DNA from 4 places in the Geobacillus uzenensis genome. Region 2 is predicted to be linked to each of the others. Evidence: predicted binding sites of a transcription regulator. Region 2 holds the regulator's gene; each other region holds the start of a gene.
What was found. Region 2 encodes Rex, which represses fermentation and respiration genes when NADH is low (regulators of the CRP and FNR family bind a similar motif). Its sites were predicted from a motif close to TTGTGAAATATTTCACAA; they were not measured.
Positions count from the first base shown of each region.

Region 1: the regulator Rex is predicted to act here: its motif matches at 3,602-3,619, upstream of nsrR (nitric oxide-sensing transcriptional repressor NsrR).
Region 3: the regulator Rex is predicted to act here: its motif matches at 4,310-4,327, upstream of B9L21_RS12080 (TIGR04053 family radical SAM/SPASM domain-containing protein).
Region 4: the regulator Rex is predicted to act here: its motif matches at 6,124-6,141, upstream of B9L21_RS12040 (hemerythrin domain-containing protein).

Region 1 is NZ_NEWL01000006.1:75,889-83,963, reverse strand. Features, by position in the region: gene B9L21_RS07830 (AAA family ATPase) at 1-612, opposite strand, end outside; gene B9L21_RS07825 (helix-turn-helix transcriptional regulator) at 741-1,115, opposite strand; gene purU (formyltetrahydrofolate deformylase) at 1,231-2,133, opposite strand; gene hmpA (NO-inducible flavohemoprotein) at 2,278-3,513, opposite strand; gene nsrR (nitric oxide-sensing transcriptional repressor NsrR) at 3,687-4,133, shown strand; gene B9L21_RS18260 (FAD-dependent oxidoreductase) at 4,225-4,473, shown strand; gene B9L21_RS07800 (FAD-dependent oxidoreductase) at 4,358-4,693, shown strand; gene B9L21_RS17605 (hypothetical protein) at 4,716-4,865, shown strand; gene speE (polyamine aminopropyltransferase) at 4,947-5,822, shown strand; gene B9L21_RS07790 (acyl-CoA dehydrogenase family protein) at 5,919-7,094, opposite strand; gene B9L21_RS07785 (DUF3888 domain-containing protein) at 7,198-7,416, shown strand; gene B9L21_RS07780 (aminotransferase class V-fold PLP-dependent enzyme) at 7,469-8,075, opposite strand, start outside.
Region 2 is NZ_NEWL01000009.1:240,019-248,093, reverse strand. Features, by position in the region: gene tsaD (tRNA (adenosine(37)-N6)-threonylcarbamoyltransferase complex transferase subunit TsaD) at 1-20, shown strand, start outside; gene B9L21_RS14570 (ABC-F family ATP-binding cassette domain-containing protein) at 357-2,288, opposite strand; gene moaC (cyclic pyranopterin monophosphate synthase MoaC) at 2,387-2,875, shown strand; gene B9L21_RS14560 (redox-sensing transcriptional repressor Rex) at 2,891-3,532, shown strand; gene tatA (twin-arginine translocase TatA/TatE family subunit) at 3,548-3,700, shown strand; gene tatC (twin-arginine translocase subunit TatC) at 3,721-4,464, shown strand; gene B9L21_RS14545 (YdiK family protein) at 4,768-4,947, opposite strand; gene B9L21_RS14540 (CPBP family intramembrane glutamic endopeptidase) at 4,944-5,678, opposite strand; gene groES (co-chaperone GroES) at 6,035-6,319, shown strand; gene groL (chaperonin GroEL) at 6,421-8,040, shown strand.
Region 3 is NZ_NEWL01000007.1:49,709-57,783, reverse strand. Features, by position in the region: gene B9L21_RS12110 (nitric-oxide reductase large subunit) at 1-1,365, shown strand, start outside; gene B9L21_RS12105 (DUF2249 domain-containing protein) at 1,714-1,947, shown strand; gene B9L21_RS12100 (molybdenum cofactor guanylyltransferase) at 2,042-2,620, shown strand; partial or broken gene B9L21_RS12095 (transcriptional regulator) at 2,832-3,005, opposite strand; gene B9L21_RS12090 (RNA-guided endonuclease InsQ/TnpB family protein) at 3,158-3,781, shown strand; partial or broken gene B9L21_RS12085 (transcriptional regulator) at 3,975-4,196, opposite strand; gene B9L21_RS12080 (TIGR04053 family radical SAM/SPASM domain-containing protein) at 4,375-5,493, shown strand; gene B9L21_RS12075 (anti-sigma factor) at 5,639-5,827, opposite strand; gene B9L21_RS12070 (NEW3 domain-containing protein) at 5,878-7,038, shown strand; gene B9L21_RS12065 (ABC transporter ATP-binding protein) at 7,041-7,997, shown strand; partial or broken gene B9L21_RS12060 (ABC transporter permease) at 7,984-8,075, shown strand, end outside.
Region 4 is NZ_NEWL01000007.1:38,772-46,846, forward strand. Features, by position in the region: gene narJ (nitrate reductase molybdenum cofactor assembly chaperone) at 1-398, opposite strand, end outside; gene narH (nitrate reductase subunit beta) at 373-1,905, opposite strand; gene B9L21_RS12035 (nitrate reductase subunit alpha) at 1,895-5,578, opposite strand; gene B9L21_RS12040 (hemerythrin domain-containing protein) at 5,610-6,017, opposite strand; gene B9L21_RS12045 (thiamine pyrophosphate-binding protein) at 6,197-6,853, shown strand; gene B9L21_RS12050 (multicopper oxidase domain-containing protein) at 7,016-8,074, opposite strand.

The sequences.
Region 1 (8,075 bases), on a different contig from region 2:
TTTTAACGTCGCTCCTTGCACGTATGGCACATCGATGACGACAAACCGGTTTTTTAACGCTTCATTGAGCGGCACGGTGCCGATGTAGCCTTCATTGATCGCCGCGATGACGCCAAACGTCGGCTTCGCCTGCACGACCTCGCCAGTGAGCGGGTTGGTGAGCCGACGCCGATAATCAAGCACACTGTTTAAAATCGGGAGCGTTTCTGGTTTGGCCATGTTGATTTCATCAATATATAATAAATGGCCGTTTGTCATCGCTTGAATGACCGGGCCGGGAACGTAATCGATCACCGCCTGGCCGCTGCGGTGCACAATCGTCTTAAACCCGAGCAGCGCTTCGGCGTCTAGGTCGACAGAACAGTTGATGCTATGCATGGGCTGCCCGAACAGTGCGGACAATGTTTCAGCAAGCCGCGTTTTGCCTGACCCGGTTGGGCCTTTTAAGAGCACGTTTTTTCCAAGCGCAAGCGCGACTGCCGCATCATGGATAATGGCCTCGTCTTCGGCCGTATACCCGCCGGACCCAATCAACGCCCGATCCGGATCGTGGCGGAACTGCTCTTTTCGTTTTTCCATTTCTTTTGTTACAACTAAGGGCCATGTCATCATTGGATGCCTTCCTCTCTGTTGCCATCTTCCCTCTTCATTCTACTAAATCACCTGTCAGGACGCAAAACAAACGAAATAAACCATAATTATATTATGTAAATAATATAAAAGAAAAAACAAGGGCGCTCCTAGCTGTAGTTGTCCTCAATGGCTTTGCGAATGAGCGCCGCGCATCGGTCAAGCTCCGCTTTTAGCTGGCGTTTGTACAGTTTTGCTTTTTCCTGTCCTCCGTCGGCGAACCGGTAATACACGACTTCCTGGTACTTCATCCCTTCTTTTTTCTGCTTCACTTGCTTTAAAATGCCGTCTTCGATCAAATCGTGAAGCGCCTTGTACACTTCCGAATGGTTCGGCCGGTAGCCGAACGGCTTAAACTCTTGGCGCAGTACGTCAAGCAGCTTCAGTCCGTACAGCCGCTCCTGTTCCGTTAAGGTGATCAAATACAATTTTAAAAACGCACGTTGTTTTAACAGAAAACCGCTGGGCGTCCGTTTCTCTCCCATGATCTTGTCCTCCCTTCAGATGTTTCATTCGCCTCACTGAGCGCGAATTCCTGCTTAATTCCGCTTTCTTTTCATGATACCATGCGGGAGAGGAAACCTCCTCCCCCGCCCGCTTTCAATAGAACACGATCGTTTTGTTGCCGTGAATGATGACCCGGTCTTCCAAATGCCATCTGAGCGCCCGTGCGAGCACCGTTTTTTCAATTAGGCGGCCGATCCGCTTCAAATCGTCGGGATGATGGCGGTGATCAACGCGGGCGACGTCCTGTTCAATGATCGGCCCTTCGTCTAAATCATCGGTGACGTAATGGGACGTGGCGCCGATCAGCTTGACGCCGCGCTCATAGGCCCGCTCGTACGGCCGCGCGCCGATAAACGCCGGCAAAAATGAGTGGTGAATGTTGATGATTCGCCCCGGAAATTCAGCGACAAACGCCGGCGATAAAATTTGCATGTAGCGGGCGAGCACAATCGTATCGATCCGATAGTCGCGAAGCAGGCGGATTTGTTCGGCTTCTGCGTCGGCTTTTGTTTCTTTCGTCACCGGAATATGTACATACGGGATCCCAAGCGGCTCGACCACGTCGCGCAAGTCGGGATGATTGCTGATGACAAGGGCGATATCGGCAATCAGTTCGCCCGCCTGCCATTGCCAAAGCAGCTCAAGCAAACAATGTTCCGCTTTCGAGACAAAAATGGCGATTCGCCGAATGTCATTATGCAGCCGAAGCTGCCACGTCATGCCGAATTCCTCGGCAATTGGGGCAAACGCCGCTTCGATCGTTTCCTTCCGATCGGCGACGTTCAGGCAGTCAAACTCCAAACGGAGGAAAAACGTTCCGCCTTCCGGATCGGTTGAGTATTGGCTTGATTCGACGATATTTGCCCCATGCTCATAAAGAAATGAGGTGACCGCTGCAACGATGCCGGGACGGTCCGGACAGGAAATGAGCAGCCGGGCGCGGTGTTCATAGCCTTGCAAAAACGATTGCCAGCGATGTTGGCGAAATGTGCTCATCCGTTGTCTCTCCCTTTTCTTGCCGTTATTTAGTTTCCATCATACAAAAAATTGGCGGGCTTGCCAACAGGGAAATGTGAATGTCCGCCATAACAAAAGGCACCTCCCTCACAAGGAGATGCCTTTTCCACGGATGGTCTTTGATCAGTCTTTGGTCAAATCGCCGGCCGGGCCGAAAAATTCGTAATGGATGCGCTCCTCCGGCACGCCCCATTGTTTCAGCGCGCGATAGACGGTTTTCATAAACGGCACCGGGCCACAGAAGTAAAAGTCAGCATCTTTAGATGGAATGACCGTTTGCATCCATTCCAAATCGATCCGCCCTTCTTTGCGAAAATGTGGGTGTTTCCGGTCTTCGTCGGACGGGAACTCGTAACAAATGTGATATGAAAATGCGGGATTTTCCGCTAAAGCTTGCAACTCTTGATCGAACGCTTGCACGCGGCCATTGAGAGCCGCTTGAAGGAAAGTCGCTTGGCGGTTGGGCTGCCGGATGGCCAGCGTACTTGCCATGCTCAAAAGCGGAGTGATGCCGACGCCGCCGCTGATAAAGACGACCGGCGTTTCTTTGGTGAGATCAAGCGTAAAGTCGCCGGCCGGGGCGCTTACTTCAAGCACATCGCCTTCTTGGATATGGTCATGCAAGTAGTTTGACACAATGCCAGCCGGTTTTTCAGCCGTCGCTCCTTCCCGTTTGACGCTGATGCGGTAATACCCTTTTCCAGGGGCATCTGATAAGCTGTACTGACGGATGTGCGTGTACGTTTCGCCTGGAATCGACAGTTTGACGCTCACATATTGGCCTGGCAAGTAATCGCTGATGGCACCCCCGTCTTCCGGTTGGAAATAAAACGACGTAATGACGTCGCTTTCTTTCACTTTTTTGGCGACGACAAAACGGCGAAATCCGCGCCAGCCGCCGTGTTTGGCCGCTGCTTCCTCGTAGAGTTCCTTCTCGACTTGGATGAAAACAGCGGCAATGGCTTCGTATGCTTCCGCCCACGCGGCAATGACTTCATCCGTGGCGGCGTCGCCAAGCACGTCTTTGATCGCGAGCAACAAATGTTTTCCGACGATCGGATATTGTTCCGGCTGGATGCCTAAGCTCCGGTGTTTATGGCCGATTTGCCGCACGACCGGCAAAATGGCGTCGAGTTGATCGATATAGCGCGCCGCTGCATATACCGCTGAAGCCAAAGCGCGTTGCTGCCGCCCTTGTTTTTGGTTGGCATGGTTAAACACATTCAGCAGCTCCGGATGATTGGAAAACATGAGTTCATAAAACCGTTTCGTAATCTGTTCCCCGTGCTTCTCTAATACCGGCACGGTCGATTTGACGATTTCGATCGTTTTCGGATGTAAAGTTGTGATCGTAGTCATTGTTCCATCCCCTCACAAAACATGTATTTCAAATACATCTTTTATTCAAACATGGACGGCAACAAAAAGCAATATTTCAAATACATCTTTAACAAATTGTTCACAATTCCCCGTGCGAAGCGGGTATGGTACAATAAAATTCGATCATGTTGCATAAAAGGTTGTGGACGAAGATGCAGTTAACCAACTACACGGAATACGCGTTGCGCGTCCTCTTGTTTTTAGGGACGCTTGAGGAAGGAGAAAAAACGAACATTAAGGAAATTTCCACTGCGTTTTCGCTGTCTGAGCATCATTTAAGCAAAATTGTCCATGAGCTCGGCAAGCTTGGCTACATCGAAACGATCCGCGGGCGCAACGGCGGAATCCGCCTAGCAAAACGGCCTGAGGAGATCGTCATCGGGGCGGTCGTCCGTGAGACGGAAGACAATTTGTCGCTTGTCGAGTGCTTTGCCGCCCACGGCAATGAGTGCGTCTTGACGCCTGCCTGCCGCCTTCGTTTCGCCCTTCGCGAAGCGCTAGAGGCGTTTTTGCGCGTGCTCGATGCGTATACGCTTGCCGATTTGCTGGAAAACCGGACGTCGCTCCGCATTTTGCTTGGGGAGCGGCGCAATCGATAAACACTCTCCGTCCGAATGGCGGGGAGTGTTATTTTGTCTGTTGACAGGCACACTATAAGCAAGCATCGCCGCAGAGAAGGGAGACAGAACGATGAGACGGTACGAAGTGATTGTTATCGGCTCTGGACTGGCCGGTCTTGCCTGCGCCTGGGAGCTCGTCCGCCGCCGCCATCGCGTGCTTGTGCTTGAACGCGACGGAGCAGTCGCGGACGACATTTCGTCATGTGCCGGGGCGTTTGTCGATCATTATCGGCGACCCAGAGCGATGGATCAAGGCGAGCGGGGAAGCGATTCTTTCCCAAGTCTATGCAGACGCCAGCACAATCGGCTTGCCGCTTAGCGGACATATAAGGCAAAGCCGGATCATTTCCCACCCGGAAGATTTTCATTCGCTCGCTCCCGGCTATGACCACTTGCGCCCGAGGCAGCAAACCGATGTACCCGGTTTGACGCTAGCGGGAGACTATACGCGCCAGCCATACTTTGCGACGATGGAAGGGGCGGTCTTGTCCGGACAGCGGGCGGCAGCAGTCGTCGCCCGCCGCTTCGGCGGAGGATGAAACACGAAAGGAGGAGGAAAAGATGCGAAAACGATGGGTGTCACTAGCCGCCATTGGCGCGTTGGCGATCAGCCTTTGCGCCGGCTGCGGCAGTAACGACGAGCGGCCGGAAAAACGTAACCAGTCGTCCAATATGGGTGGCGGGATGAACACATCCGGCACCGGCCGCTAATCCCCTTTGTTTGCCACATTTCGCATAATATATTAAGATTAGAAAGGTGTGAGAAAATCCGCAAGACTAAAGGAGGTAACAATGAAACACCAAGGAAACGCCTTACCACCTTATTTACATTGGGACAACGGGGAGCTCTGGCTCACCGAAGATGACCGCGACAATTTAAAAATCAGCTACCGCATCAAAGAGGTGATCTTTGCCGAGCCGTCCGAGTACCAGCATGTCATGATTTTGGATTCGTATGATTTCGGCCGCATGCTTGTTCTTGACGGCGTCGTGCAAACGACCTCGATCGATGGTCATATTTATAACGAAATGATCACACACGTGCCGCTGCAGTTCCACCCGGACGCCAAACGAGCGCTCATCATCGGCGGCGGCGACTGTGGAGCGGCCCGTGAAGCGGCTAAGTACGCCCGCTTGGAGACCATCGACATGGTGGAAATCGACGAAAAGGTCGTCCGGGCGTGCAAAGAACATTTGCCGGCCGTCTCCGGCAACTTATCCGACCCGCGGGTGCAGTTTATTTACGGCGACGGCGTCGCGTTTGTACAAGGAAAAGAAGACGCATACGACGTCGTGATGATCGACTCCTCCGATCCGGTCGGCCCGGCTGAAGCGCTGTTTTCGCCGGAGTTTTACGCCAATGTGCATCGCGCATTAAAAGAGGACGGGCTCATGGTGTGCCAAAGCCAATCTCCGATTTTCCATTTGGATATTTTAACACGCACCTACCGCAACATTCGTGAACTGTTCCCGCACGTGCTCGTGTACACGGCGGTCGTGCCGACGTACCCGGGCGGGCTGTGGAGCTTTACGATCGGCTCGAAACGGCCGCTTGATTTCCCGGCGCAAACGGCGATTCCAAACGACACGAAATACGTTAATGACGCCGTCTTTCGCCAATGTTTTGCCTTGCCGGAATTTTTGCGTTCGGCGCTTGAGGCGAAGTAATTCGATAAGAAAGCTGTCCTCATGTGTGAAGGACAGCTTTTTTGTTTCTTGCCACGTCTTCGGAGATGCGCTCCTTTCTTGATAGAAGAGCCCCTTTTATTGTTCGTTATCAGATAGCGCCCGTTTGGCCAGCCATGCGAGCGTCAAGTCATCGGCAGGCGGATTGTGCAGCCCGGCGCGGACATCGCGGTAATAACGCCCGAGCGGACTGTCAGCGAACAAGCTTTGCCCGCCAACGATGCGCATGGCTCCATCGACGACCTCAAGTGCGGTATTCGTGGCGACCAGCTTGGCGGCGGCGAGCTCCTCTTTCATCTCGGTTCGTTTTTCCGGATAGCGATCCCATAGGTCCGCGACCGCATAGAGAAAATGACGCGCATGGATGAGCCGCCATTCCATGTCGGCGATTTTCCGCTGCACTTCAGGCGTTGTGGCAATTGGACGCGATAATGTATTCGGCTGGTACGTTTGCGCAAAGCGGAGCGCTTCATTGCGTGCGGCAATGGCGATGCCTAAGTAACAAGCCGGAACGTGCAGCAGCCATCCTTGCGCCGGTGCGGTTTCATTTGGCTTCCCGAGCGTTTCCACGAGCGCATCCGTTTCCACTTCCACGTCCTCAAGGACGAGGTCATCGCTGCGCGTCGCCCGCATGCCGAGCGTGTTCCACGTCGGCTCAATGCGGACGCCCGCGGCGTCCATCGGCACAAGAAATTCGCCGACGTCGCCGCTGTCTTCGATGGTGGCCGAAATCAACACGTAATCCAACGCCGGGGCTAACGAGGCAAACGCTTTGCGCCCCCGGAGCACAAAGCGGCCATGGCGGAGAACGGCCTTTGTTTCCGGTTTTCCGCCGCGCGCAGGGCTGCCGGTCGCCCGTTCGGAATGGGCGCTGTTAATGAGCGCGTGGTGTTGGACGACTTCTTCGGCCAATCGGGCGAGCGTTGATTCCGGCCAGCGCCGGAGCAAAAACAGACGCATCAAAATGCTCGCATGCCATCCGAACGACAAGGCGGTGGCGCCGCTGCCTTGGGCGAGCACTTCTTGCACAAGCACCCATTCATAAAGCGACGCCCCTTGGCCTCCGTATTCGGCGGGGATCGTAAGAGAAAGAAACCCGGCTTCCTGTAAATCAGCAAAATCGGCAAACGGGAACTCCGCCCGTTCGTCATAATTTGCCGCCCGTGATGCAAACCGTTCAGCAAGATGCCGCGCTCGTTCGTACAGTTTCCGTTCCCGCTCGTTTCGCACGAGCAAATGGTACAATTCGTTCATCGTTCTCCCCTTCTTTTGTTGTTGAGATGATTTCATTGTACCGATTTTGGTGAAAGGTAGAAACAAAAACGCTTCAATGCCTGCCACCGATGCCTAATCACATCTGAACAAGCCCTCCGCTCATAAAATTATAAGTTGTAATAAAGAATTTCCAATAGTAGAGATTAAAGGGGCTCACAATCCTCCTTACGGAATGGATATAATAACACTTGAAATCAATTTTTGCAAAATTCGTATTATTGATTACAAGCACATCGAAGAGAAAATAAAAAACAACATAGGGGATTACTACAATAATAGACTCACTAATCAGCGACAATAAAAAATAACCGTCTTCGCTTTCAGACGGCCAGTGTAAGGAACAAAAACAACGTTCAAAAGAGGAAAAAATGCCGGATATACCGATCATCGCCGCGATGGACAAACTCATTTTTCGCCGCGTCATATTCGTATTCCTCCTGCCAACGCTGGCCATGACGAGCGATTTGCCGCACCGCGTGAATGATCATGTACACTTCTTCGTTCGTCATCGTCGGATGGAGCGATAGGCGCACCCATCCTGGTTTGGCAAAGGCATTGCCGCTTTTGACTTCCTTAAGCAAGGCAGCCGACTGTTGTTTGTCAATGCCAAGCAAATAATGGCCGTACGGCCCGGCGCATGAGCAGCCGCCGCGCGCCTGAATGCCAAAGCGGTCGTTGAGCAGCTTGACGACAAGATGATAATGAAGCTCTTCGATCACAAACGAAACAATGCCGAGCCTGTCGCTTCGGTGTCCTTCGAGCACATGAACGCCAGGGATGTCCTGCAGCGCCGGCAGCAAGAGTGAGACGAGTTCTTTTTCCCGAGCGCGCATCTTCGCGACATTCATCTGTTCTTTCAGCTGAATGGCGAGCGCGGCTTTGATCGTTTGCCAAAACGGCGGCGTTCCTCCGTCCTCCCGCTCTTCAATCGCCTCCACGTACTCATAATGCCCCCATGGG
Region 2 (8,075 bases):
CGAGCTTGCCGCTCATTTAGTTGAAAAAGGAAACAAAAGAGGAAGGAAGGGTGGTTGCTTGCGGCAGGAGAGCAACCGCCTTTTTTGTTTACAGGGACAAGCTTTGGCTGAGTTAAGTGAAAAGGAACTGTGCATATTTTTATCCACAGGTTGTGGACAATGTGGAAAAGACGAGAAAACACCATAAATATAAGGAAAACAATACACAACGGTTTTGGCACAAAAGAAAAGTTTGGTTTGTGGATAATGTGGAAAAGTTAGTGAATAACTTATATTTCATAGGTGGAATTGTGGATTCTTTTGTGGATAGTGTGACTAACTAAAACAGCCCGCCAAAATAACGGGCGGGCGATCGGTTACAGTGAAGCATAAAGCTGTTCCCACTCAGCCAATAACGTTTCGACTTGCTGTTTTCGTTCCTCATTTTCTTGCGACAATCGTTGCACGGTTTCATAATCGCCATAAACGGACGGATCGCATAACTGCTGTTCTACTTCCGCAATTTGCGCCTCAAGCGTTTCGATCTCAGCCTCGATTTCATCTAGACGGCGCTGGCGTTGGCGCTGCCGTTTTTTCTCTTCTTTTTCTTGTTCATAAGCGGATTTGGCCGATTCAGTGCCATCCGGCGTTTTGTCCAAGCGGGCGTCGAGACGCTCGAGTTCGCACATTTCTGCTTTTTTGGCGATGTAGTAATCGTAGTCGCCTAAATATTCCGTGAGGCCGCCGCTTGATAGCTCAAACAGCTTCGTCGCAATCCGGTTAATGAAATAGCGGTCGTGGGAGACGAACAAAATGGTGCCCGGATAATCGATGAGCGCTTGCTCAAGCACCTGTTTGCTGTCGAGATCCAAATGGTTGGTCGGCTCGTCCAGAATGAGAACATTCGCCTTTTGCAGCATCAGTTTGGCGAGCGCCAGGCGCGCTTTTTCCCCGCCGCTTAACGCCGAGACCGGTTTTAAGACGTCATCGCCGGAAAATAAGAAATTGCCGAGCACAGTGCGGATTTCCTTCTCGGTTTTATCCGGGTAGGCATCCCACAGTTCATCAAGCACTCGTTTATTTGATGACAAGTCAGCCTGATTTTGGTCATAATAGCCGATTTGGACGTTTGAGCCGTAGCGAAGCTTTCCCCCTTGGACAGGAAGACGCCGTGCGACCGCCTTTAGCAATGTTGATTTGCCGATGCCGTTCGGTCCGACTAAGGCGACGCTTTCTCCCCGCGTGATGCGAAAACTGATTTGGCGGATGACAGGTGCCCCTTCGTCGTAACCAACGGCCAGTTCTTCAGCAGTGAGCACCTCGTGGCCGCTCGGCCGTTCAATGGCGAAGGAAAAGGAAGCTGATTTTTCATCGCCAACAGGTCGTTCGAGCCGCTCCATTTTTTCTAGTTGTTTTCGGCGGCTTTGCGCCCGTTTGGTCGTCGAGGCGCGGGCGATGTTGCGCTGGATAAAGTCTTGCAGCCGGGCGATTTCTTCCTGCTGTTTCTCATATCGCTTTAACTCTTGTTCATACTGCTCGGCCCGCTGCTCCAAATAACGGCTGTAGTTGCCGGTATACCGCTTGAGCTTCGTGTTGGACAGCTCGTATACTTCGGTGACGACTTTATCTAAAAAATAGCGGTCATGGGAAACGAGCAAGACAGCGCCGGGATATGCCTGCAAATATTGCTCCAGCCAAGAGAGCGTTTCAAGGTCCAAATGGTTGGTCGGCTCGTCCAAAATCAACAAATCCGGCTTGGACAATAGAAGTTTTCCGAGGGCCAGACGCGTCCGCTGCCCGCCGCTTAACGAAGAGACGGGCATTGTTTTATAATCGTATGAGGAAAACTGCAGCCCGTGCAAGACGGAACGGATGTCGGCTTCGTATTGATAGCCGCCCTGTTCTTTATACTGTTCTTGCAGTTCGTCATACGCTTTGAGCGTTTTTTCATAGCGGGCGGGGTCAGCGAGCACATCCGGGTCGCCAAGCTGGGAGCCGAGTTCGGACAGCTGCTTTTCGATGGCGCGAAGCGGTGCGAACACCTCAAGCATCTCGTCCCAAATGGAGCGTGATGAGTCAAGCGTGCTGTTTTGCGCCAAATAGCCCATTTTGATATGGCTCGGCTTGATGATTTCGCCGCTGTCGTAAGAAAGTTCTCCGGCGATGATTTTTAACAATGTCGATTTTCCTGCGCCGTTGCGGCCGACGAGGGCAACTCGGTCGCGGGACTGTATTTCTAGTTTTATATTCGATAAAATAAGGTCAGCGCCAAAATATTTCGTGAGCTGGTGCACTTGCAAAATGATCATGTCGTTTCACCTCTCGGAATAGTTTAACGTATGTCGCCAAAACGGTCAAAGACAGATGATGAAAAATCGTGTATAGTGTATAAGTGGAGGAGATTATCTTGTCGTCGTTTACTCATTTCAATGAACAAGGACGCGCGAAAATGGTCGATATTACGAACAAGGAAGATACGGTACGAGTGGCAGTGGCAAAAACGAGTGTCACCGTCAGCGAAGAAATTTATAAAAAAATGACGAATCACGCCATCGAGAAAGGGGACGTGTTGGCTGTAGCCCAAGTGGCCGGGGTGATGGCGGCAAAAAAAACGGCTGATCTGATTCCGATGTGCCATCCGCTTATGTTAAAAAGCGTTGATATCGCATTTTCTTGGGAAAACGAAGCGGATGTATATAAACTTGTCATCACCGCAACAGTGAAAACGAAAGGGAGCACAGGGGTGGAAATGGAAGCGCTGACGGCCACCTCGGTATGCGCGTTGACGGTGTATGACATGTGCAAAGCACTCGATAAAGGGATGATCATCGGTCCGACGTATTTGGTCGAGAAAACGGGCGGGAAGTCCGGCCATTATCGACGGAAAACCGATTAGCTGGGGGATGAAACTATGAGCAACGAACAACCGAAAATTCCGCAGGCAACCGCGAAACGGCTGCCGCTGTACTACCGGTTTTTAAAGAACTTGCATGCGTCGGGAAAACAGCGTGTATCCTCAGCCGAACTGAGCGAAGCGGTCAAAGTCGACCCGGCGACGATCCGCCGCGATTTCTCGTATTTTGGCGCGCTCGGCAAAAAAGGGTACGGGTATAACGTCAATTATTTATTGTCGTTTTTCCGCCAGACGCTTGAAGAGGATGAAGTGACGGAAGTCGCCTTGTTCGGTGTGGGAAATTTAGGAACCGCCTTTTTAAACTATAATTTTTCAAAAAACAACAATACAAAGATCGTGATGGCGTTTGATGTGGATGAGCGGAAAGTGGGAACGACGGTCGGCGGCGTGCCGGTTTATCATCTCGATGAACTCGAGAAGCGGCTTCGCGGTGATATTCCGGTCGCCATTTTAACCGTGCCGGCCGCCGCCGCTCAAGCGCTGACCGACCGCCTTGTCGCCCGGGGGATTAAAGGCATTTTAAACTTCACCCCCGCGCGGTTGAACGTGCCGAACCATATCCGCGTTCATCATATCGATTTGGCTATTGAATTGCAGTCGCTCGTCTATTTTCTGAAAAACTATCCATCGTCATCATAAAGGAGAGAGTAGAGCGTGAAATACATTTTGATTGTCCTTGTGATTTTGTTGCTGTTTGGAACGAAAAAATTGCCGGAGTTAGGGCGGTCGTTCGGCCAGTCACTGCGCGAGTTTAAGGACGCGACGAAAGGGCTGGCCGATGATGAGGAAAACAAAACTGACCGATGACAAGGCAGGATGGGGAAACGATGAACGACAAAGAAATGTCGGTGTATGAACATCTTGGCGAACTGCGGAAGCGGCTGATCATTGTGCTCCTCTTTTTTGCCGCGGCGCTCGTCGCCAGTTTCTTTTTTGTCGATGATGTCATTGTGTATTTACAGCAAACGGCCGAGGCGAAAGAGTTGACAATGAACGCCTTCCGCCTCACTGATCCGATTAAAGTATATTTTCAGTTTGCCTTCGTCATTGCCGCTGTGCTGTCTGCTCCGGTATTGCTGTACCAAGTTTGGGCGTTTGTCAGCCCGGGGTTGTATGAAAAAGAGCGGAGGGTGACGCTCAGCTACATTCCGGCATCGGTTTTCCTTTTTTTAGCCGGTGTAGGCTTTGCCTACTTTGTCTTGTTTCCGTTCGTCGTCCGGTTTATGAATGAGCTCGCCGATCGGCTCGGCATCCAACAAATGATCGGCATTAACGAATATTTTCAGTTTTTGCTTCAGCTTGTGCTGCCGTTTGGCATCGTGTTTCAGCTGCCGATCGCCGTTTTGTTTTTCACCCGCTTAGGGATCATTACGCCGCAGTTTCTCGTGCGCATCCGCAAATATGCGTATTTGGCGCTGCTGATTTTGGCGGCGGTCATTACACCGCCCGATATGCTCTCGCAGGTGATCGTCATGATTCCGCTCACGCTTTTATATGAAGGGAGCATTTGGGTCGCAAAAGTTGGCTACCGAAAAGCGCAATTAGCGGCGGAGCAGGAAAGCGGCGAGTAAGGACGCGGACAGCGGTGACAGAGCGGTTAGGACGGCAGCAAACAAAAAGGGGCTGACCCAAAACGCGAATGCGTTTTGGGATCAGCCCCCACTTTTTTGCCTCAAATATAGAAGAATCGCCCTTTTTTCTGGTAGAATAGAGTCACCAAAACCACTACCACCGAAAGAAGGGCGATTGTCCTTGGTGGCGTAAATGAGGGGGAGAACAGAGTCGGAATTTTGTTCCGTTTGGTAAAATATACAAAAACCAGAGAGGGCTGACTCCAAAAGTCCGCTTTTTGGCGGACTTTTGGGTCAGCCCCTTCATCGTTTCGGTGTGAACAACAAGCGAAAGGCGGTGCCAAAATCAAAAGCGGCGAGCGCCGCCAAGACGATCGTCGAGGCGTTCCAAATCGTTTCATGAGCGCTTTCGATCGCCAAATACGTAAACAAGACACCTAGGATGAAGTACGGCAGCGAAAACAGCCGAGGGTGGCGCATCATAGCCAAAACCTCCAGACCGCCAGCGGCAGCTCGGCTTGGCGCATCATGTTTTCCAACTCATCAGCCAGCAAGAGTTGAACGGTGACAACAAACGTATTCATGGCCACATGGGCGAAAATCGGCACGAAAATGCGGCCGGTTTTCGCATACAAAAAGGCGAATGTCAGCCCCATCGCCGTGTACAAAAGCAAATGCTCAAGCTCCATATGGACGACGGCAAAAAGAAGTGAGCTCACGAGCGCAGCTGGCCAAAAGTTGTATTTTTTATAAAGCGAACCGAAAATGATTTTGCGGAAAATGAGTTCTTCCAAAATTGGGCCGATCACGGAAGTGACGATGACTAAAAGCGGCGTCAGACGGATGATATTAATGATTTGCCTTGTGTTCTCCGAACCTGGTTCGATGCCAAGCAGACGCCATTCGATGTTAGCAGCGATGCTTTGGGCGGCAAGCGCCAAAACAACGCCAAAGATCGCCCACATCCATGACGAAGCGAGGGGCAATTGCCGCATCTCCCGTTCATCGCGGTCGCCGCGAAGCAGCCATAAAATGATGACAAAGGCTGCCAGAAAGCTGATGACCGCCCAATACCCGGAAGCGAGCTGCGCCGCCTCCAAGCGGGTTTCTGCCTCTTGGCCGACGCCGAGAGCACGAAGAAGCGGCACACCGATAAAGGCGGACAGCTGCATGGCGATATACGTGATCATGATATACCAGTAATGGCGTTTCAAATCTTCTTACCCCTTTATTCAAATATATCCGTATTGTAGCACATGTTTGGCGAAATGATAAGAAAAGCGCGCCGGCCGAGGTTGGCACGACCGCCGCAAAAAAATTGCCGAGCGTTGTTTATTGATTTTAGAAATGTGTAATAATGAAAACGGGTTTTGCGCCGGCCGACCTTGGGACTGACAGCTGTTCAGCCCATTTTATCCTTTCTTCTCGCATTAAAGAAAAACAGTTATTTTTTTGTATTTCCTACTTGCAAAACGGAGAGAAGTTCATTAATATTATAAGTGTGTTAGCACTCAATAATGATGAGTGCTAATAAGAACGGCGAAAACTATCGTTAAGGAGGTTGTTTCCCGTGTTGAAGCCATTAGGCGATCGCATTGTCATTGAAGTCGTAGAAACCGAAGAAAAAACGGCTAGCGGTATCGTGCTGCCGGATACGGCCAAAGAAAAACCGCAAGAAGGCCGCGTTGTGGCTGTCGGTACAGGCCGTGTGCTCGATAACGGCCAACGCGTTGCGCCGGAAGTCGAAGTCGGCGACCGCATCATCTTTTCGAAATATGCCGGCACGGAAGTCAAATATGACGGCAAGGAATACTTAATTTTGCGCGAAAGCGACATTTTAGCTGTCATTGGCTAATGTATGCGTTCATCACATAAACATTCCGAAAACATACTTAACTAGTTTATCATTAACCTATTTGCATGCGGTTTAACCAATTCATAAGGAGGTAACGGGGTATGGCAAAAGAAATTAAGTTCAGCGAAGAAGCGCGCCGTGCGATGTTGCGCGGGGTGGACAAACTCGCAGACGCAGTGAAAGTCACATTAGGCCCGAAAGGCCGCAACGTCGTGTTGGAGAAAAAATTCGGTTCTCCGCTGATCACGAATGACGGGGTAACGATCGCGAAAGAAATCGAACTCGAAGACCCGTTTGAAAACATGGGCGCGAAGTTAGTCGCTGAAGTCGCCAGCAAAACGAACGACATCGCTGGGGACGGGACGACAACAGCTACCGTATTAGCGCAAGCGATGATCCGTGAAGGATTGAAAAACGTTGCTGCTGGCGCGAACCCGATGGGCATCCGCCGCGGGATCGAAAAAGCGGTAGCGGTTGCTGTAGAAGAATTAAAAGCCATCTCCAAACCGATCAAAGGAAAAGAATCGATCGCCCAAGTGGCTGCGATCTCGGCTGCTGACGAAGAAGTCGGCCAATTGATCGCTGAAGCGATGGAACGCGTCGGCAACGACGGCGTCATTACGCTGGAAGAGTCGAAAGGCTTCACGACGGAACTCGACGTTGTCGAAGGGATGCAATTCGACCGCGGTTACGTTTCGCCGTACATGATTACGGATACGGAAAAAATGGAAGCCGTTCTTGAAAATCCGTACATCTTAATTACGGACAAAAAAGTGTCGAGCATTCAAGAACTGTTGCCGGTTCTTGAGCAAGTCGTCCAACATGGCCGTCCGCTCTTGATCATTGCGGAAGATGTCGAAGGTGAAGCGTTGGCAACGCTCGTTGTCAACAAGCTGCGCGGCACGTTTAACGCCGTTGCTGTGAAAGCGCCTGGCTTTGGCGACCGTCGCAAAGCCATGCTCGAAGACATCGCGATTTTAACAGGCGGCGAAGTCATCTCGGAAGAACTTGGCCGTGAACTGAAATCGACGACGATTGCATCGCTTGGCCGTGCGTCGAAAGTTGTTGTGACGAAAGAAACGACGACGATCGTCGAAGGCGCTGGCGATTCCGAGCGCATTAAAGCACGCGTCAACCAAATCCGTGCGCAGCTTGAAGAAACGACGTCCGAATTCGACCGCGAAAAACTGCAAGAACGTTTGGCAAAATTGGCTGGCGGCGTAGCAGTGATCAAAGTCGGTGCGGCGACAGAAACCGAGTTGAAAGAACGCAAACTGCGCATCGAAGACGCGCTCAACTCGACCCGTGCGGCGGTTGAAGAAGGTATCGTCGCTGGTGGCGGTACGGCATTGATGAACGTCTACAGCAAAGTGGCTGCTATTGAAGCCGAAGGCGATGAAGCAACGGGTGTGAAAATCGTTCTTCGCGCCATCGAAGAGCCGGTTCGCCAAATCGCGCAAAACGCTGGGTTGGAAGGCTCGATCATCGTCGAACGCCTGAAAAACGAAAAACCGGGCATCGGCTTCAACGCTGCAACGGGCGAATGGGTCGACATGATCGAAGCTGGTATCGTTGACCCGACGAAAGTCACTCGCTCGGCGTTGCAAAACGCTGCCTCTGTCGCTGCGATGGTATTGACGACCGAAGCGGTTGTCGCCGACAAACCGGAAGAAAACAAAGGCGGCAATCCGGGCATGCCGGATATGGGCGGCATGATGTAATCCACATAACAACGAGAAAAGGAACACTGGGTCAC
Region 3 (8,075 bases), on a different contig from region 2:
GACAGCTTTTTTGGCATCAAATGGATCTACGACATATTACCGTTTAACATTGCCAAAGGGTATCATTTGCAGCTGGCGATTTTCTGGATTGCGACCGCATGGCTCGGCATGGGGATTTTTATCGCTCCGCTTGTCGGCGGGCAAGAACCGAAAAAGCAAGGGTTGCTTGTTGATTTGCTCTTCTGGGCGCTTGTTGTCCTTGTCGCCGGCAGCATGATCGGCCAATGGCTTGGCGTCAACGGCTATTTAGGAAACGAATGGTTCCTGTTTGGCCATCAAGGTTGGGAATACATTGAGCTCGGCCGTATTTGGCAAATCATTTTGGTGGTCGGCATGCTCCTTTGGCTGTTCATCGTCTTCCGCGGCGTCAAGCGCGGGCTGAAGCGGGAAAGCGACAAAGGCGGGCTCATCCACTTGCTGTTTTACTCAGCCATTGCCGTTCCGTTCTTTTACATCTTCGCGTTCTTTATCCAGCCGGACACGAACTTTACGATGGCTGACTTCTGGCGCTGGTGGATCATCCACTTGTGGGTAGAAGGCATTTTCGAAGTGTTCGCCGTTGTCGTCATCGGGTTCTTGCTCGTACAAATGAGATTGGTGACGAAAAAGTCGACGGTCAGAGCGCTATACTTCCAATTCACGCTTTTATTGGGCAGCGGTGTCATCGGCATCGGCCACCACTATTATTACAACGGTTCGCCGGAAGTATGGATCGCTCTTGGCGCGGTGTTCTCGGCGCTTGAAGTCATTCCGCTTACGCTCCTTATTTTAGAAGCGTACGAACAATATAAAATGATGCGCGACGGCGGAGTCAACTTCCCGTATAAAGCTACATTCTGGTTCTTGATTTCCACAGCGATCTGGAACTTGGTCGGTGCAGGGGTGCTCGGCTTTCTGATCAACTTGCCGGCGGTCAACTACTTTGAACACGGTCAATTCTTAACGCCGGCTCACGGCCACGGAGCGATGATGGGCGTGTATGGCATGTTTGCGATCGCCGTGCTCCTTTACTCGCTGCGCAACATTGTCAAACCAGAGGCGTGGAATGACAAATGGTTGAAGTTCTCATGCTGGATGTTAAACATTGGATTGGCCGGCATGATCGCCATCACGCTGCTTCCGGTCGGGATTTTGCAAATTAAGGAAGCGTTTGTCAATGGTTATTGGGCATCGCGTTCGCCTTCGTTCTTACAACAAGATATCGTCCAGACCTTGCTGCTTGTCCGCTTTGTTCCGGATACGATCTTTTTGATCGGCGTCGTCGCGTTGCTTGTCTTTGCCATCAAAGTGCTGTTCCATTTGCGCAAGCCAACGCACGGCGAAGGGGAAGAGCTGCCGGTGGCGAATTTGGCGGAAGAAGAATAACAAATAGGCACAGCGGAATGCCGCTGTGCCTTTCATTTGTGAACGTTTTCAACTACTTGCGACATTGATCGGGCTTGGCGTGTTCTTTCTCCTTTTGCTTTTCATGGCAGGGAAAACAGTACAACGTCTCCTTTCCTTCGCTGATGACGCCGTTTAAAAACCCATGCAAACAATGGATTGGCTTGCCGCATTGCGCACAAAAGCCAACAAGCTCTTCCAACCGCCATTTCTCCTTTCACGGGAATTGAAAATGTTCACCAGCCGACTGTGATGCTCGTCACTACCGTCCTAGGTGAAAGCGGCTATGATAAGTATATAATTCATTATACTACAAAGGAGGCCAACGTTATGAGCCAATTTGCTGCAAAAATCCATGCTCCGGATTATCCGCCGCGCGATCGCCATCCCGCGATTTTCCGGCTGTTTGACAGCCTAAAGCCGGGGGAAGTGATGGAGCTTGTCAACGACCATGACCCGCGTCCGTTGCAATACCAATTTATGATGGAGCGTCCGGATCAGTTTACGTGGGAGTACTTAGAGGAAGGGCCGGACGTCTGGCGGGTGGCCATCGGCAAAAAATAACTCATCTAGGATTTCCGTCGGCAGGCGGAAATCTTTTTTTTCGCCGGTTCGTATGGTACGGTAGGAACAGACGAGGTCCGGAAGGGGGATCGTGATGAAACAAACGATTGCCGGAGTGGTGCTGGCCGGCGGCCAGTCGCGCCGGTTCGGGCGGCCAAAGGCGTTCGCGTTGCATCAAGGCGCGCCGTTTTTCGCCTGGTCTGTCGCCGCGCTGGCTCCGATCGCCGATGAGTTGTATCTCATCAGCCATCCGGCGCTTGTCGGCGAGTTTCGTCGGCGAACGGACATCCCGGTGCTGCTCGATGCGGAGCGTTACCGCGGTTCTGGGCCGCTTGCCGGCATTTACACTGCCATGGAACAGAGCCGATCCGATTGGGTGTTCATCCTGCCGTGCGACATGCCGTATATGAACAAGGACGTAACGGAACGGCTCGCCGCCTATGCCGATCCGTCCTTTGACGCCGTCGTCCCGCTCCATGACGGCCGCCCGGAGCCATTGGTCGCCCTGTACCACCGGAGGCTTCGCCCGATGATCGCCAAGCTGCTCGATGCCGGCGAACGACGGATGGTTTCGCTTCTTGACGGCGCCCGCGTCCGCTATGTTGACGCCCAACCGCTTGCCGCGGATGAAACCGTATGGCGCAATGTCAATACGGAGGAAGAGTATCGGTAAGATGAGAGGATCCATCTTTTGCTGATCGGAAGAGCGGTCCTTGACCACCCGGCTCTTCACAACCAAATGTGCTTGATACAGAAAGACGCTCATGATGTGCAAGGTAAAAATGATTTCACCTGTCCAATAACGTTCCGTTGTCAATGAAAGGTCAATGATGAAACGGCAACAGTGCGAAAAAAAAGAACCGAACGACCTCGGATCTTTTGCGTTATTGGACTGGAGGTTGATTTTGGTCCATTGCTTTCGCCAATTCTGCCACTTCGGCGACAGTTAGCCCCGTTCGTTTCGCGACTTCGTGAATCGGCAGGACGTCAAGAAAGTTTTTCGCGATTTCGATGGCTTTTTGTTTTTCGGCTTCTTTGACCGCCTTCTCTTTTTCCTGTTCTAGAAGGCCGGTGAAAAACGGCTGCCACGAGCAAATCAGCGGCATCTCGCCAAAAAAGAAGGCTGATTTCGCCAGGTTTTTCTAACTGAGAAACAGATGGAATAGCACTATTTTGTACTAAATCACCGCCCCTCTAGGATCTCGGTGAAATTCATACGATCGGCGCCTTTTGCGAAAGCGGTCAAGCGCTCTTGATTACAGGGAGAAAGGTGCGCTCGCTCCATCGGTTCCGAAACAAGAAACTCGCCGAAATTCAACGGCGGCAAGCGAAATGCCAAAAAGGCTCCCGCCGCTGGAAGAAATACGAACGAGCCAAACGATACCTCTTATCCAAATCGGAACGTCAACTGCGGGATGCGCTTCATAAAACGACCAAGCCATTCGTCGATTGGTGCCTTGCGCAATCCGTGTCGGATGTGTACATCGGAAATGTCGAAGGAGTCGAGCGATACACGAGAAAGAAAAAGAAAGTCCACCGGAAACAAGCACAAAAACTCTCCAACTGGTCTTTTGGGAAAGTCAAGCAATATCTCGCCGATAAATTAGCCCAACAAGGTATTCGTTTGAAAGAAATTGATGAGTCGTATACAAGTCAGACATGTCCTGTCTGCCAAAAAAGACAAAAAGGTTCCCGGCGAATCTTTGCTTGTTCTTGCGGGTATCAAGAACATCGGGACATTCATGGCGCCCGCAACATTTTGAGCAAGGCGCTCTACCAAGAGATCGTTCCTTGGGATGTGCCAACGACGCTCACGTATCTACGGATTGCGTAAGCAAGAAGTAGTAGACGGGTGGGACCGCCCCATCGGTGACCTACCGATGTTGTTTACCGAATCGGTCGGGAAGACTTCCGATCCTCCTATCGAGCCGAAGAAGACCACCTTCTTCTGCGTTGAAGCTTCTTCGATCGAGTAGTAAGAAACTCCCACCTCTAAGCGAAGTGTAGGTGGGAGAGGTTCATTATTGAAGATACTTCAAATGGTTGTCAATGAATCGTTCGTTGCTTTCGTACTCAAGAAGCAAAATGGAATCGTCTTCGAGAAGAAACACGGTGTCGGCGCGTTTGTCATCTGCCCGTACAGACGGAAATTCGTTCGGCAGCAGCGCTTTGATTCGCGGGAGTCCGTGAAGTCCGTACACATCGAGGGCTTGGTTTTGGTACAATGCACTGAGCGATTTGAACAAAATGCCTTTGGCGTGGTATCTGGCATCGTCTCATCTACATTATATTATACCGCTTGTTCAGACGGCTGTCATCTCCGCTCGTGGCACGATCGCCGTCGGTTGTGGCGCCGCTGTGAATGTGATGGATATCACATAACGCGTCCAGCCATTGCGGTACAATGGAGGCCAAGGAGGGAATGGTATGCGCGATTTCAATGAAAATCCGTTTATTGTGATTTGGGAATTAACCAGGGCGTGTCAATTAAAATGCCTTCATTGCCGTGCCGAGGCGCAATATCACCGCGACCCGCGCGAGTTGACGTTTGAGGAAGGGAAAAAGCTCATTGACGAGATTTACGATATGGATCAGCCGATGCTCGTTTTTACCGGCGGTGATCCGCTCATGCGGCCGGATGTGTACGATTTGGCGAAATATGCGATCGATAAAGGGTTGCGCGTGTCAATGACGCCAAGCGCGACGCCCAACGTGACGAAAGAGGCGATCCGCAAGGCGAAAGAAGTCGGCTTGGCGCGCTGGGCGTTCAGCCTTGACGGACCGAACGCCGAGATTCACGACCATTTCCGCGGCACGAGCGGCTCGTTTGCTTTGACGATCCGTGCGATTCAATACTTGCATGAGCTCGACATTCCCGTGCAAATCAACACCGTCATTTCGCGGTACAACGTTCATGTGCTTGATGAAATGGTGGAATTGGTTGAGAAGCTGAAATGCGTTCTTTGGAGCGTCTTTTTCCTCGTCCCGACCGGAAGAGGAAAAGAATCGGATATGATTTCCCCCGTCGAGCATGAGCGGGTGTTCCGCTGGCTGTATGAAACGAGCAAACGTGTTCCGTTTGACATTAAAACGACGGCCGGCCAGCATTACCGCCGCGTTGTGCTGCAGGCGAAAATGCGCGAAGGAAAAACGGCGAACAACGGCATTCACTACGAAGATGTCTTGAATAAAGGATTAACTGGGCAAGTCGACGGGCTTGGCCGCGCGCCGAGAGGGGTGAATGACGGCAACGGCTTCGTCTTTATTTCCCATATTGGCGACGTCTACCCGAGCGGATTGTTGCCGGTCAAAGCCGGGAACGTCCGGGAAACGCCGCTGGCGGACATTTACCGGCATTCGCCGATTTTCCAAGACTTGCGCAATCCGGACAAATACAAAGGAAAATGCGGCGTCTGCGAATTTCGCCACGTGTGCGGCGGCTCGCGTTCACGCGCTTACGCCGTAACGGGCGACTATTTGGAAAGCGAACCGTACTGCATCTATATTCCGAAGGCGCTGCGAAACAAAGAAGCAAACCGCCGCTAGGCCAACGGGGGCGGCTGTCCCCGGCTTGGCTTGCCGCCCCCGGACGCAGCGGGGGCTTTTTTTTTTTTTTTTTTGCGGCGGCGGATGGATGAATGAGCGAGCGACACGGGCCGCTGGCCTGTGGCAAAAGGGGGGGCTTTGGCGTCTATTCGTGTTTGAGATCGACAATAAACGTTTCCGGCCCGGTCGGTGTCACGCTTCCCCCTTTTGGTTCGAGGCTCGCTTTAACTTGTTTGAACCGTTTGACGTCCTCGCCGGTGATCAAAATGCGCGATGCCCCATGGCGGATCGTCAATAGCTCTCCTTTCATCTTTTTGGCGCAAAACAAATCCATTTGGCTTTCTCCGGCGTATACGGAATGAAAAACAAGGAGAGGAGTGAAACATGGTGCAAAAACGAGCAGCGATGGTTTTTGTCATGGTGTTGACGCTCTTTTCCCTTTTTCTTCCGATCCTCCCGACATCGGCGGCGAGCGGTGTTGTTCTCTTTACGCCGTACACCGGGCTTTCCGTGACGCCGGGGGAGACGATCAGTTATACGGTGAATGTCATTAACAACAGTTCAACGATTGAAAACCTCACGTTTTCCTTTGATCACTTGCCGAAAGGATGGTCGACATCGGTCGTCGCCGGAGGGAGAAACATTGAGCAGCTGTCTGTGAGAGATGGAAAAGAGGAAGAGATCAATGTGGAGGTGACGGTGCCTCTTGATGTTGACAAAGGGGACTACCGTTTTTCACTTGTCGCGAAAGGGGGGAGCGGTGTCTCTAAATTGCCGTTGCTTGTCCGCGTGACGGAACAAGGTTCGTTTAAGACCGAACTGACGTCAGATCAAACGAACCTTGAAGGGCATGCCGATTCGAGCTTCACGTATGATGTCACGCTGAAAAACCGAACGGCCAAAACGCAAAATTACGCGCTAAGTTCGGCGGCGAAAAAAGGCTGGCAAGTTTCCTTCAAGTCAGGCGGCGATTCGATTACATCGGTCAAGCTCGAGCCGAATGAGTCCAAAGACATCACCGTAGAGGTGAAACCGCCGGAACAGGTGAAAGCGGGCATGTACAAAATTTCGATCAAGGCGCAAACGAGCGATACATCGGCCGAGCTGACATTAGAGGCGGTCATCACCGGCACGTATGAGCTGAAACTGACGACGCCATCAGGAAACTTGAGCACGGATGTGACGGCTGGAAATGAAAAGGTAGTCGATCTTGTCGTCAAAAACACCGGAAGCGCCCCGCTTCTAGATGTCAATATGACGGCCGACACTCCGCCTGATTGGGAAGTTGAATTTGACCAAAGCACGATCGCTCAACTGAATCCGGGCGATTCGAAGACAATCAAGGCGAAGATCAAAGCATCGGATGAGGCCATCGCCGGGGATTATGTCGTTAACTTCCGAGCGCAAACCGCGGAAGCGTCGGCGGAGGCTGTGTTTCGGGTTTCCGTCAAAACATCGACGCTTTGGGGCGTCGTAGCGGTGCTGATCATTGTCGCAGTGGCAGGAGGGCTCTACTATTTAGTGAAAAAATACGGGAGGAGGTAAGCATGGAGGCACCTACTGTCATCGAGCTGAACAACCTTTCGAAAAGGTACGGGGACTACCGGGCGGTTGACCGTTTGTCCCTCTCCATTCGCAAAGGGGAGATTTTCGGGCTTCTCGGCCCGAATGGGGCGGGAAAGACGACGACGATTTTGATGATGCTTGGGCTCACCGAGCCGACGTCCGGTTCGGTGAGCGTATGCGGCATCGACCCGGTGCGAAATCCGATTGACGTCAAACGGAAAGTCGGATACTTGCCGGATGATGTCGGGTTTTACCATCACATGACAGGCTTGGAGAACTTGCTGTATACGGCGGCGTTAAACGGCATCCCTCGCACTGAGGCGGAAAAGCGGGCATGGGAGCTGCTCGAGAAGGTGAATTTGACTGATGCAGCCCATAAAAAAGCGGGAAAATACTCGCGGGGGATGAGGCAGCGGCTCGGTTTGGCCGATGTGTTGATCAAGCGCCCGGAAGTGATCATTTTGGATGAGCCGACGCTAGGCATCGATCCAGAGGGGGTGCGTGAGTTGCTGCGGCTGATCCACGATTTGAGCCGCCATGAAGGCATTACGGTATTGCTGTCCTCGCACCAATTGCATCATGTGCAACAAATTTGCGACCGGGTTGGCTTGTTCGTTGATGGGAAATTGCTGGCCGAAGGGAATATGGAATGTCTCGCGCAACAGCTGTTTTTGCAGGATGCCTATGTCATCCATGTGGCCGCTTCACCGCTTGACGCCTCCTTACGGGCCAAAATCGAGGCGATTCCGGGCGTCAACAAGGTGGAGCGAACGGGAAATGGGGTGGACGTCTATTGTCAGACTGACGTGAGCGCTCATATCAGCCGAACGATCGTCGAGTCGAATGCCTCTCTGTTCCATCTCAGCCGCCGTGATTTCGGGCTTGATGAAATTTACCACCGCTACTTTGAGGGGAGGGAGGCACGTGAAGGCAAGTAAGGCCCAACAATGGGCAAAAGACATTTGGCAAGGGGCAAGACGATGGACGGAACGGGTGGAAGGCAAAGCAGCTAGGGA
Region 4 (8,075 bases), on a different contig from region 2:
ACGTTTTTCGCATCGTTGACTGGGGCGACAGCGGCAAACTCGAGCATAAGCGGCAAGTAATCCGGCAGCTCATCCTCTGTCAATTCCAAACCTGCACGACGAAATGCTTCTTTTAGTTTTAACAGCGCTTGGCCGCGCTCTTTTTGATCGCCAAACAAGTAGTACGTAAGATACATCGTCGTTCGATCGCTCAAATCAAATGTTCGCACATAGAGCTCGCACAGCTCGTCGATCGCTTTTGTTTTCGCGTGGTCAAGAAACTGTAAAAACCGTTTGCGGGCTGTATGGTTGGCGAGCTTGGAAATTTCATAAAACAGCTGCTCATCTTCCAGCCATTCTCGTTCCGGGTACTGCAGCAAAATGGAAGCGAGCTTACATAGTTTCTGATGCTCTTCCACCCTCATCCCCCCAATCAAACGAGTAAAAACGTTCCGCATCATATTCAGAGCAACCGGAACAAGACTCCATAAACGCATAGCCGGCCGTCCCTTGACCGTAAAACGCGTTGCCGGCCTTTTCCCGATGGGAAGACGGAATGACATAACGGTCGGAATATTTCGCGACAGCCGAAAGCTTATACATTTCCTTGACCGTATGTTCATCCATGCCGACTTTCTCGAGGATACTCCGGTCTGGCTCTTTTCCTAGGTTTACCGCCCGCATGTAGCTGCGCATGGCCACCATTTTTTTCAGCACCGTGCGGATGACCTCCGTGTCACCGGCAGCCAACAAATTAGCCAAATACTCAATTGGAATGCGCATTTGGTCAATCGCCGGAAAAATGACATGCGGATGAATGTCGTCCAACCCGCCGTCAAACGCCCCCATGATCGGACTGAGCGGCGGAATGTACCAAACCATTGGCAACGTCCGGTATTCCGGGTGAAGCGGGAGCGCGATCTTTTGCTCGACGGCAAGTTTATAAACCGGTGAGCGTTGCGCTGCTTCAATCCAATCGTCCGTATACCCCGCTTCACGTGCTGCTTCAATCACGTCTGGATCATACGGATTTAAAAAGATGCGCAAATGGGCATGGTACAGCTCTTTTTCATCTTGGACCGAAGCGGCCGCCTCGACTTGATCCAAATCGTAAAACACGATGCCGATGTAACGGAGCCGGCCGACGCACGTTTCTGAACAAACTGTCGGCAATCCTGCTTCCATACGCGGAAAACAAAACGTGCATTTCTCCGCCTTATGCGTTTTCCAATTAAAGTATACTTTTTTATACGGACAGCCGGTCACACAAAACCGCCAGCTCCGGCACGCGTCATGGTCAACAAGCACAATGCCGTCCTCATCCCGCTTATAAATCGCCCCTGACGGACAAGAAGAGACGCAAGGCGGGTTTAAACAATGTTCGCAAATGCGCGGCAAATACATCATAAACGTTTGTTCGAACTCAAATTTCACTTTTTCTTCAATGCCTTTTACGTTCGGATCGCGTTTTCCTGTTTCATATACCCCGGCCAAGTCGTCTTCCCAGTTCGGCCCCCACGTGATGTCCATGTATTCGCCGGTCAGCTGTGACTTAGGCCGGGCGACAGGCTGGTGCTCCCCTTCCGGACGATTGATCAGCTGTTCATAATCGTATGTCCAAGGCTCATAGTAATCGTCGATCACCGTCATATTCGGGTTGTAAAACAGGTTTAACAGTTTATTCACCCGGCCGCCGGCGCGCAGCTCGAGCTTCCCATCTTTGAGCACCCAGCCGCCTTTATGCCCGTCCTGGTTTTCCCATTCTTTCGGATAACCGATGCCCGGTTTTGTTTCCACATTGTTCCACCACATATATTCCGCCCCAGGGCGGTTCGTCCATGTATTGTTGCATGTAATGCTGCATGTGTGGCAACCGATGCACTTGTCCAAATTCATGACCATCCCGAACTGCGCTCTAACTCTCAAGCCAATCCACTTCCCTTTTTTCAAGTTTGCGGATCATCACTTGCTCATCCCGCTGATTTCCTGTCGGTCCATAATAATTGAAGCCATAGCTTAATTGTGCATAACCGCCGATCATTTGCGTCGGTTTGACATGGATGCGGGTTGGGCTGTTGAACGTGCCGCCGCGCAGTTTGCTGATTGGCGAGCCGGGCACGTTAATATGACGTTCCTGCACATGGTACATAAACGCGACCCCACGCGGCAAGCGATGGCTGACGACCGCCCGGGCAACGACCACCCCGTTGCGGTTGTACATTTCGATCCAGTCGTTGTCAGCAATGCCGGCTTCTGCGGCATCTTCTTTGTTCATCCAGACATGTGGACCGCCGCGGAACATCGTCAGCATCGGCAGGGTATCTCCGTATGTGCTGTGGTATGACCACTTAAAGTGTGGCGTCAAATAACGAAGAGTGAGTTCTTTGCCGCTGACTTCCGGACGCCGGTCATGGCCGTAAAAAGCAAGCTTTCTGAGCGGCGCTTTAAACGTCGGCAATTCTTCTCCAAACTCAAACATAAGCTCATGATCCAAGTAAAAATGCTGCCTTCCTGTCAACGTCCGCCAAGGAATCAACCGTTCGACGTTCGTCGTAAACGGAGAGTAGCGACGGTTTCCGGTTTCGCTTCCGCTAAAGACAGGAGTGGTCAACACTTGCCGCGGTTGGGCAGTGATCGCCTGAAAGGTAATATGTTCCTCAGCCCGCTCAATGACTAAATCTTTTAACGGCTGCATCGTCTTTTTCTCCATTTCTCCCCATGCCTTGAGCGCTAAGGAACCGTTCGTTGTACTTGAAAGCGCCAAAATAGCTTCGGCAGCATCCCGGTCTGTCAACAAACTCGGACAATCTTTATACGGACCTTCCAACGCCGAAGAGCCGAGCGTATCAAGTAGCCATTTGTATTCTTCCCTGGCGTCCCAGCTGAGCCCTTTCGCCCCGATTTGTTCACGAACCATCGGACCAAGCGCCACAAACTTGTTGTATACTTCCTTATAATCCCGCTCTACAATATGCAAGCGCGGGAAATTCACCCCCGGAACCGGCTCTGCCGCTCCTTCTTTCCAATCGTTTACGACCCCAAACGGCTGTGCGATCTCATCGCGCGTATCATGCAACAGCGGGGTAGCGACAACATCTGACACCGGCTTAGAAAAATAGCGGACAGCCAGCTCAGAAAATGTTTTGGCTAATCCTTTAAAAAAGTCCCAATCCGATTTTGCTTCCCACGGTGGGGCAATGGCGGGATTGAACGGATGGACAAACGGGTGCATGTCCGTGCTGCTGACATCATACTTCTCATACCATGTCGCGGCCGGGAGAACGATGTCCGAATACAGTCCGGTTCCGGCCATGCGGAAATCGATATTGACCATTAAATCCAGTTTGCCTTCCGGCGCGTTCTCATCCCAAACGATCTCACTCGTTTTCAAGTCATCATTTTGTTCGCTGAAATTCGCATGATGGGTGCCGAGCAAATGTTTTAAAAAGTATTCATGCCCTTTTGCCGAACTGCCGATGAGATTTGCGCGCCAGACAAACATCACGCGCGGAAAATTAATCGGATCGGACGGGTTTTCAATGGCAAATTTAATGTTTCCTTTTTTGATTTGCTGAACGACATATTGAACCGCTTCCTCGTTCGTCTTTGCGTTCGCCTGTTCCACTAGCGCAATGCTGTTGGCGTTAAACTGCGGATAAAACGGAAGCCAGCCTAGCCGGGCGGCCAAATAATTGTAATCGCCGCCATGTTGGTAGCGCGGCTTGTCAACGAGCGGGGAGACGTGTTCATCCATGCTTTGATCTTCATATTTCCACTGTTCGGTGACAAAGTAGAAAAACGACGTCCCGTTTTGCAGCCGCGGCGGTCCTCCCCAGTCACGGGCCATGGCGATCGTCTGCCAGCCCTCAAGCGGGCGCACTTTTTCTTGACCGACATAATGCGCCCAGCCGCCGCCGTTAACTCCTTGTGATCCGGTCAACAAGACAAGGTTTAAAATTGCCCGGTAGATGGTATCGGAATGATACCAATGGTTAATGCCCGATCCCATGACGATCATGGAGCGTCCTTTGGAATCGAGGGCATTTTGGGCAAACTCGCGGGCAATTTGCGCCGCCGTCTTTCGATCAATGCCAGTGATCGCCTCCTGCCATGCCGGCGTGTATGGCTTCATGTCATCGTAATCGGCCGGATAATCACCAGGCAGCCCGCGGTTGACGCCCATTTTGGCAAGCAACAAGTCAAATACTGTCGTGACATACACCGTCTCCCCGTTTTGCTTAATGGCCTTGACCGGCACTCCGCGTTCGAACACCGTCTTATTTCCTGCCTCAAAGTGCGGAAACTGCACGACGACGACATCATCTTGCTGGCCAAGGAACGTCAAAGCCGGGCGGATTCCGATTCGTTTATTGTCCATATCGTTCAGCTGCAAATTCCAATTCCCGCTGTTCTCCCAACGATGGCCAATCGTCCCGTTCGGCACGGCAAACGTCTTTGATTGCTCATCCCAAACAATCGTTTTCCATTCCGCATACTGAAGCGGCATGCCAAGGTCGCTCGCCCGCAAAAAGCGGCCGGCGGTATAACGATCCCCCTGTTTGTTCAGCATGACTAAAAAGGGCAAATCGGTGTATGTTTTAACATAATCAGAAAAATAATCAGCGGATTGATCGACATAAAACTCTTTTAAAATGACGTGGGTCATCGCCATTGCCAACGCTCCGTCCATTCCCGGCTGCACCGGCAGCCAGTTGTCGGCAAACTTCACAAATTCAGCATAGTCAGGGCTAATAGCGACGACTTTTGTCCCCCGGTAGCGCACCTCAACGTAAAAATGGGCATCCGGGGTGCGCGTTTGCGGCAAGTTCGATCCCCAGACAATCATGTAGCTTGAGTTAAACCAGTCTGAACTTTCCGGGACGTCTGTCTGTTCCCCCCATATTTGCGGAGAAGCCGGCGGCAAATCGGCATACCAGTCATAAAAGCTGAGCAAGGCGCCGCCGATCAAATTCAAAAACCGCGCCCCGGCCGCATAGCTGACCATCGACATCGCCGGAATTGGTGAAAACCCAAAAATGCGATCCGGCCCGTACGTTTGAATCGTATACATCAGTGACGCGGCGATCATCGTATAAACGTCATCCCATTTCGCCCGCACGAACCCGCCTTTTCCACGGGCGCGTTTATACCGTTTCGCTTTTCCCGGATCTTCGACAATCGACTTCCACGCGGCTACGGGATCACCTTCTTGTTGCAGCGCTTCTTTCCAAAGCCGCAACAGCACCCCGCGCACATACGGATAGCGGACGCGAAGCGGGCTGTATGTATACCAGGAAAAACTCGCTCCCCTCGGACAGCCGCGCGGCTCATACTCCGGCATATCGGGGCCTGTTGTCGGGTAGTCGGTTTGCTGCGTCTCCCATGCGATTATGCCGTCTTTCACATGCACTTTCCAGCTGCACGAACCTGTGCAATTGACCCCATGGGTTGTACGAACCACTTTATCATGTTGCCAGCGGCGGCGGTATGTTTTCTCTACGTCCCGCCCGTATGGCGACAACTCGGCGTGGCCGGCGATTTTTCCCGACCGACCGAAATACTTCAGTTTGCGCAAAAGCGGGGCAGGTTTTTCGTTCATTTTGGTTTATCTCTCCTTTCTTTCCCTTGAACTAAAAGAGCAATGCCTCTTCATCAGCGCTATGGATGCGGTTAATGTGAAGCAATGCGTGAAAGCGGGTCAACACCTCGCGGTCAATCTGTTCTGACAACCGCTGCCTAATTTCAGCAATTAACGTTCTCATCATGTCATGGTCACGTTTGAGCTGCGCGATCGTTTCGGACAACTCCTTTCTCTCCTCTGCTTTTTCGCGGTAAAAGCCTTCTTCTTCTGCTTCCGCATGAGCAATGATCCGTGTTTCCCAGTGCTCTACAAGGGCATCCGCCACTTCAGCGGCATGCTCACAACGCCCATCGGTATACAATGTTTCCAACAGTTCAGTCAGGCGCTTCGCTTCGGCAAAGGCGCCATGATGAATAGAACGATGCGCTTCCAATTTTCTTAGTGACGGTCCGCTCATTTCATCATCTCACTTCCCTATTTGTACCGATTTCCTCTATTCACCTACAATTTCCAAACAACGAACAAATTATGCAGAAACGAAAAAAGATATTCCTTATATTTCTATGTGACGATATTCACATACATTGCGCATATTAGTTGTTTAAAATATAAGAAAATTAAAAAGAAGGTGACGAAATGGTTCATCCTCTTACACGCCTTGGAGTCGATGTACTTCTCGAATCGTTGGCTGTTCAAGGGATCACCCATATGTTTGGCTGCTGCCATGAAAGCATGCTGCCTGTCCGTTATGCGCTACACTCTTATCCTTGCCTGTCATATATCGAAATGAAACATGAACAGGCGGTTGTTCATGCCGCAGACGGCTACGCCCGCGCTTCAGGGAGACTCGGCGTGGCGATCATCGGGTCGGGAATCACAAACAGCATTACTGGAATCGCCACCGCCTTAAGCGATTCTGTACCGCTCCTTGTCATTATTGGACGGCCCTCACCGAACGATCATTTATACGCTCCCGATCTCGACATATTCCCGATTAAAATCGCCGTTTTGAACAACGGCTACTTAGGAATGGTGCGTCAATGGCAGGAACTGTTTTACCAAGGGCGTTATTCAGCAGTAAAGATTACATCCCCGGATTTTGTCAAGCTTGCCAAAGCGTACGGAGCCATAGGATCTGCAGCCGATTCGGAAGAAGAGGCGGAAAGGATCATCAAAAACGCGTTAACAAACGATGGGCCAGTCTTGCTTGATTTCAATATTGCTGAGGAAGAAAACGTCTATCCGATCGTTCCCCCCGGACAAAGCAACGATCAAGCCATTTTGACCCGTTGACTTACCTTTAATGCAAAAAGCGCCGGCCAACAAACAACTGCGGACGCTTTTTTCTTTTTTGATGGAAAGTGACATGCATCACTTCGTTTTCTCTCAATCTCTCTATAATTAAGAAATATAAGGCTTTGGGCGGCATCCATCTTGTTTGTGGAACAGGATCGATCAATGTCCGCTCGTTTCCGCGCCGTCGTCTTCGCCGGTTTCGGTCACCTTCAGCATGGCGACGGCTCCTTTTTGTGCATGATTAAACTGATGAGTAACGATCGGATACGTTCCCGGTCGAGTGACAGTAAATTCGACAACGGCACCGCCGCTCGCCGGAAGCATCACCGTCTGCATCCCTTGCAAATGGTTGTTCGGGTTGCCATCAAGGTACACATCATCGAATACTGTACCAACAACATGGAATGAGCTTACTTCGTTCGGACCGACATTGTTGATATACAAGCGGATTTTCTCACCGACTTTCGCCAATAATGGCTTTTCTTTAAGGGTAAATGTGTCCCCGTTCGTATTTGGATCACCAGGTTTGAGCGCTTTGGACGAGAAGACGACATAGCTTGGCACACCGTTTTGGAAATCGTTCATATCGTTGTATTTATACCATTCATTTTGGATGAGCACATATTCACGATCTACTTCCTTGTCGGTCGGATAACCGTTTTTTGGCTTGACAATGATCACGCCGTGCATGCCGTTGGCGATATGCTGCAAGACTGGCTTCGTACCGCAATGGTACATAAACACACCTGGTTTATTTGCCGGATAGGTGAACGTTCCCGATTTGTTCGGCATCACATCAATAAAATCTTTTGACGGTGAAGCGTGAACGGCGTGAAAATCCATGCTGTGCGGGACGACCGGGTCCATATTTTTCAACGTAAAATGGATCGTATCCCCTTCATTGACAACGACGAGCGGTCCGGGAGCTTGACCGTTAAATGTCCATGCTTTGTAAATTTTCCCTTTGTCAATTTCAATGTCGGTGATTTGCGCTGTCATTTCGATGTGGACATCATGAGGGCCGACCCGCTCCATTTTTAACGGCACCGGTGCTTGATTCACCCCTTTGTGCGCCGCTAAAACATTCGGCTCCGACTGTTGCGTGGCTGCCGTTTTGTTCTTGCTTTCTGCCTTCACCTGTTCCCCCCCGCTGTTGCACGCCGCTAAAAGTGAGGCGGCTAACACGGTCGACAACACTGCATATACATTTCGGTTCATC